DNA from 2 places in the Marinitoga okinawensis genome. Region 2 is predicted to be linked to the other one. Evidence: riboswitches for the same ligand, from Rfam matches in the RefSeq annotation. Region 2 holds a riboswitch; the other holds the start of a gene.
What was found. A riboswitch is a leader RNA that binds a small molecule or an ion and turns the genes downstream of it on or off. The one in region 2 is predicted to bind cobalamin.
Positions count from the first base shown of each region.

Region 1: another riboswitch for cobalamin. It lies ahead of ACZ5CK_RS01465 (ABC transporter substrate-binding protein); the one in region 2 lies ahead of cobU (bifunctional adenosylcobinamide kinase/adenosylcobinamide-phosphate guanylyltransferase).

Region 1 is NZ_AP042422.1:331,694-335,128, forward strand. Features, by position in the region: gene ACZ5CK_RS01460 (hypothetical protein) at 1-1,353, shown strand, start outside; cobalamin riboswitch at 1,453-1,622, shown strand; gene ACZ5CK_RS01465 (ABC transporter substrate-binding protein) at 1,676-2,560, shown strand; gene ACZ5CK_RS01470 (FecCD family ABC transporter permease) at 2,557-3,435, shown strand, end outside.
Region 2 is NZ_AP042422.1:1,954,661-1,958,095, reverse strand. Features, by position in the region: gene ACZ5CK_RS09540 (AAA family ATPase) at 1-1,351, shown strand, start outside; cobalamin riboswitch at 1,366-1,529, shown strand; gene cobU (bifunctional adenosylcobinamide kinase/adenosylcobinamide-phosphate guanylyltransferase) at 1,578-2,132, shown strand; gene cobS (adenosylcobinamide-GDP ribazoletransferase) at 2,137-2,850, shown strand; gene ACZ5CK_RS09525 (histidine phosphatase family protein) at 2,847-3,353, shown strand; gene ACZ5CK_RS09520 (AIR synthase related protein) at 3,350-3,435, shown strand, end outside.

The sequences.
Region 1 (3,435 bases), 650 kb from region 2:
TATGTAGCAGATGGAGCAAACGGAGTAGTAAAACTTGAAAAATCATCATTGTCTTATGTAGGAAGTTATAACACAGGAGGATATGCAAAAGGAATAGTAGTAGATGGTGGTACAGGTTTTGTTGGCGATGATTATAATGGATTGAACATTGTAGATGTTAATAATCTAACACTAAGCGGAAGTTTAAATAATGGTTCAGTAGCAAGAAACATAGATGTTGCAGAAAATCGATATGTAATAATTGCTGATGGAGATAATGGAGTTCAAATTTATGATGCTGGAGCAGCTTTAGCAAATATTAATAATCCAACATATGTTACAACAATACATACACCAGGTTATGCAAGAAATGTTAAGTATATTCACCATGATGATGGTGGTGCTCCAGCAAATCAAGAATTTCTAATTTATGTAGCAGATGGACCAAAAGGTATTGCAGTAATAGATGCTGATGCTGATGGTGATGATACCGCATTTGAAGATGCAGCAGATATTGCTATGATTGGTAGCGTAGAAACGGATGGTTATGCATATGACGTTTACCCATATGCTGTAGACGGTAGTTTTGATTTAAGTGGTGATGAATGGTTATATGTAGCAGATGGACCACAAGGTTTAGCAGTATTTGATATAACCTCACAAGCAAATACAAGAGTGCCAGTATATGTTGATTCATTTATAGATAATAATGGAACATCGAATGATGGAGTAATGATGGCAATAGGGTATGATGATGATTATGATGGTGGTGGAACTGATGCATTATTGGTAGCGGATGGCGAAAATGGCATAGTGTTATTTGATATATCAACACCACAAACTCCTTCAATACCAGATTCAGCTCATCCGAATTATGATACGTCTGGAACAGCATTTGATTTATATGTAGATGCAGCTAATGATGACATATATGTAGCAGATGGAACTCAAGGGTTAAACGTTGTTCATTATGATTATGCTGCAGGTCCAACAATAACCTGGTCATCAAAAGGTGGAGTAAAATTTGATGATGCAATTATAACAGGAATAAAACAAAGAGCAGCTGGATATTATGAACTATCAGCAGGTAATAGAGGGGTAGTTGTAATGAGAGTAGCAGATCCAACAACATTAACAAATGCTGATGCATTGCATACATCATCCAATGATCCAGATGCAGATAATGATTATGTAGCAAGTGAATACGATACACAAGGTGCATGTTATTCAACAGTTATTTCAGGTAATTATATATTAGTAGCAGATGGTGAAAATGGTTTAGTAGTATTACATGATGGAGGAGCAGCACCATACACACCATCATTAACAGTAGATCTTAATTGGCTTAACTTTGGAAATATAGCAACAAATTAATATTATTGCAAAATCCCTGGGATTATTCCCGGGGATTTTTTTATATATAATTTTTATTTGAAATATTATAATGATCATGATATAATATCATTGACAATTAAATAAAAATTCCTTTAAAGTGTAAGGGAAAACGGTGAAAATCCGTTGCGGTCGCGCCACCGTGAGTGGGGACGAAACCAGCACTAAGCCACTGGAAACATTTCTCTGGGAAGGCGCTGGGAGTAGAATGAGCCACAAGCCGGGAGACCTATTTTAAAGGAATTTGTTCCATCTTCTCGCGAAAAGAAGATGGAAAATAGATTTTATATAGGAGGGATTATAGATGAAAAAGTTGTTTTTAGCAGTACTATTGGTATTAGCCTTATCAGTATTTGCATTTCAACCAGTTACATTAGTTGATGATTTAGGAAGAGTAGTTACATTTAATAAGGAAGTTGAAAGAATTGTGGTTGCAGCACCTGCTATTTCTGATTTTATTGTGAAACTTGGATCTAAAGATAAAGTTGTTGGGGTTACAGATTTTGATTCATATATAACAGATGTAGAAAAAATAGGAAATATGGTTCCTTTAAATGTAGAAAAAATAGTTTCTTTAAATCCTGATGTTGTATTATTAACTGGGGGATTTCAAGAAGGAGAAGTTTCAAAATTAGAAAAATTTGGAATAAAAACATTTGTTGTAAATCCTACGACATTAAATGAAGTATTTAGAGATTTATCACTCGTTGGAGTTATTTTAGGTAAAGATAAAACTGCTCAGGATTATTCACAAAAGTTAAGAGCAAGAATGCTAAATATAGCAAAAAATACATTTGCTTGGAAAGAAAAACCAAGGGTTATTTATTTATCAGCATATGGTAGTGTTTCACAAATGTGGACATGTGGTACAGGTTCGTATTTGAATGAAATAATCGCGTATGCTGGTGGAATTAATGTAACTGCACCATATACAGGAAATAATGGTTGGTTTGCTATTGGGCCAGAATTTGTTGTTAAAGAAAATCCGGATATTATTTTAGTGCCAGCTTATTATCCTGGTGATAAAGGGGCATATGATTTAATTATGAAAGCTGAGCAATTTAAGGATGTGAAAGCTGTTAAAGAAGGGAAAGTTTTTATCATAGATGGCAATAAAGCATCTTTGCCAAATACAGGATTAATAGACTTATTAGGGGAGATTAATCAACTCTTCAGTGAAAATAAATGAAAAAAATAATTTCGGGGAGATTCTCCCCGATTTTTTCCCTTTCATTAGGTATTATTTTTATTATTTTATCAATAATATTATTTACATCTTTAGGGACAGTAAAAATTCCTTTTAAAGATGTAATGTTAGCCTTTTTAAATAAATCTGATAATATGTTATATGATAGAATAATATTCAATTTAAGATTACCGAGAGTAATCGGAACCATATTAATAGGATCTATTCTCGCAATAGCTGGTAATGACTTTCAAATGATAATAAAAAACCCACTAGCTGATCCGTTTATTATTGGTATTTCATCTGGAGCAAGTTTTGGTGCTGTTATATATACTGCATTAAAAAGTGTATATGGCATAGATTTACCTTTTGGAATAGAAACTTTTTCATTTTTATCTGCTTTAATAGCTACTGGAATAACTTTTGCATTGGCAAAAGAGGGAAGGAAAATTCCAGTTGTTTCTTTAATTTTAAGTGGAGTTATTGTTGGATTTGTTTTTAACTCAATTTCAACTTTGTTTACTGTTTTATTCTGGCAAAATTTACTGCATGTAAATTTTTGGCTTATGGGTAGTACAGGAAATATTGTGTGGTCTGATTTAATAATTTTAAGTATATTTTTAATTCTTCAAATTTCAATTAATTTTATTTTTAAAAAGCATATTGAAGTTGTTGCTATGGGTGATGATATATCAATTTTTTCTGGAATAAATCCAGAAAAAATAAAGTTATTAGTATTAACTATAAATATATTTGCTGTTTCTGTAGTTGTTTCAAAAGCAGGTATTATAGGCTTTGTTGGATTAATAATTCCGCATCTTGTAAGAAAACTTACTGGCCCTAATATTTATTATTCTACAATAGGTTCTTTAATATAT
Region 2 (3,435 bases):
TGAAGATATGATAAAAGCAATAAAATATGCAATAACAGATTTATATAGAAAACACAAAGAATCAATGGAAGTATTAGAGGAATTTGAAAAAGAAGATTATATAGAAATAGCAAAAGGTATTGCAGATAATGTAAAATATGAAAATAGTTTAAAAAATCTATCAGAATATCTCTACCGATATTACAAACAAAAAGTAATATTATTAATAGACGAATATGACACGCCAATACAGCAATCATATTTAAATGGATATTATAATGAATTTATAAATTTCATGGGAAATATATTAGGAAATGCATTAAAAGACAATGAGTATTTAGAAAAAGGAGTATTAACAGGAATAACAAGAGTAGCAAAAGAAAGTATATTTACAGGTGTAAATAATCTTGATGTATCAACAATACTAGGAAAACTATTCAATGATAAATTTGGATTAACATGGGAAGAAGTAGAAGAAACATTAAAATATTATGGATTAGAATATGAAAAAGAAAAAGTAATAGAATGGTATAATGGATATAATTTTGGAGGATTAGAAATATACAATCCATATTCAATAATAAACCTGGCAAGAAATAAAGGTGAAATAAAATATTATTGGATAAACAGCAGTGGAAATGAATTAATAAAACAATTAATAAGACAAAGTACAGCAGAAGTAAAAACAAAAATAGAAGAATTAATAGAAGGAAAAACAATAGAAAGCAGTATGGATGAAAATTTAGTATATGGCGACTTAGATAAAAGTACAGAAGAAAGCATATGGACATTATTTCTATTTACAGGATACCTAACCTGGGTAGAACATGTAGGAGAAGAAGGGGAACCAAGATATAGTCTTAGAATAACAAACAAAGAAACATTACAATTCTTCAAAAAAACAGTAGTGACAATAATAAAGGAAACAAAAATAGAACTTGAAAGTATAATACAGGATATAATATTGGGAAAATACAAAGAATTTGGAATAAAATTCAAAAAAATAGTAAAAGAAACATTGAGTTATTTTGATGTAAGTGGCGAAGAACCAGAAAGGTTTTATCATGGATTAATACTTGGAATGGTAGTAGGACTAAGTAAAAAATACATAGTAAAAAGCAATAGAGAGGCAGGGTATGGAAGAGCAGATGTAATATTAATACCCAAAGAAAAAACAGAACCAGGAATAATATTTGAATTCAAAAAATATAGTATAGATTTTGATAAAGATTTAAAAGAAAGTGCAGAAAAGGGAATAAAACAAATAGAAGAAAAAGGATATGAAGAAGAAATAAAAAGTTATGGGATGGAAAGAATAATAAAAGTTGCTATTGCTTTTGATAAGAAAGATGTTGAGATTATAGTGAAATAAATTATTTTAAAAGTTAATATTTTCAGGGTTAAGGTGTAAAGGAAGATGGTGAAAGTCCATCACGGCCCCGCCACCGTAACTGGGAACGAAACCAACAAAATGCCACTGGGAAACTGGGAAGGCGTTGGGAGTAGATAGATCCAGAAGTCGGGAGACCTACCTTAATTCTAAGTTAATCCCATTCGCGCGGGCGAAATGGGATGAAAATTAATTTAAAGGAGGAAAAATTATGATAGTTTTAGTTACAGGGGGTGTAAGAAGCGGTAAAAGCATATTTGCACAGGAATATATAAATAAAATAGGTAATGAAATAACCTATATAGCAACAGCGATACCTTTTGATGAGGGTATGAAATATAGAATAAAAAAACACAGAGATTCTAGACCTAAAGAATGGAAAACTATAGAAATGTATAAGTCATTTGAAAAATTAGAATCTAATACAGATTTTTTAAGCAGTGATTCAATTTTATTTGAATGTATGACACTGATGGTATCCAATCTATTATTAGAAGAAAATATAGAAAATGCAGATTATGAAAAAATAGATATTATTGAAAGAAAAATATTTTTTGAAGTAGAGAAAATTATAGAAATAATAAAAAAATATAATAAGAATTTAATTGTAGTTACCAATGAAGTTGGGATGGGCATTGTACCATCATATAAACTTGGTAATATTTTTAGAGATATTGCAGGAAGAATAAACCAGTATTTAGCTAAAGAATCTGATGAAGTATATATAACCATATCGGGTATCCCTTTAAAATTAAAGGGATGATAATATGAAAGGTATAATTTTAATATTAAATTTTTTTACCAGAATACCGATATATACTGAATATAATGAAGAAGATTTTTCTAAAGGAATGTATTTTTTACCATTAATTGGATTAATTATAGGTTTTTTAATGTATATATGTTCATATATTCCTATTGATAAACCTATATATGTATTACTAAGTTGGATATTATATATTTGGATTACAGGTGGGCTTCATTTAGATGGTGTAGCTGATTCGTTTGATGGAATATTTAGTAATAGAAGTAAAGAAGAAATATTAAAAATAATGAAAGATAGTAGAATAGGTGCTTTTGGCGTAATAGGTTTGACTATTTTAATATTAACAAATTTAGTTTTTAGTTATTATATAAACTACGTATATATTTTAATTATGCCAGTAATAGGAAGAAGTTCGGCATTATTGGCAGCATCAATATCCACATATGCAAGAAATAATGGGATGGGATATGTATTTATAACTCATTCAAATATAAGAAAATTTTTTATATCCTTCTTAATAGTATTACCTATATCAGTATTATTTAATATATTTATATTATTGCCAATAATAATAACATATATATTCGTTATATTTTTAACTAAAAAAATAAGTAAAAAAATAGGTGGTATGACTGGTGATACCATAGGTTTAATAATTGAATTATCACAAACCATATTTTTAATAACAATATATATTTTAAGAGGTATGTTATGAAATTGATAATTGTAAGACATGTTGAAACAGAAGCAAATATAAATAAAAAATTTAGTGGTTGGAGTAATTATAATATTACACAAAATGGACTTAATCAAATTAATGAATTAAAAAGAAAACTGAAAAACAAATATGTAGATTATATTATTACTAGTCCATTATATAGAGCATATTATACAGCATTAGAAATATCAAAAGTTGTAAATATAGAAATTATTATTGATGAAAGAATAAAAGAAATAAATTTTGGTATTTTTGATGGCAAAACAATAGAAGAAATTAAAGAAAAATATTATAAAGAATATCTATCGTGGATGGAGAATTATAAAAAATATTGTTTTCCAAATGGTGAATGTTATTCTTCTTTTTTTAAAAGAATAGATGAATTTTTAAATGATTTAGATAAAACAAAAAAATATATTATAGTTACACATGGTGGCGTAATTAATTATATAACTAAAAAACGTATAAATTTAGGGGATTATATGGAGGTGGAAATATAATTATAAAAAAAATAAGGGATTTAACAATTGTTGATATAGAGGATAAAGAATTAGTAATATCTTGTGATTCTTCTGGTGCAAT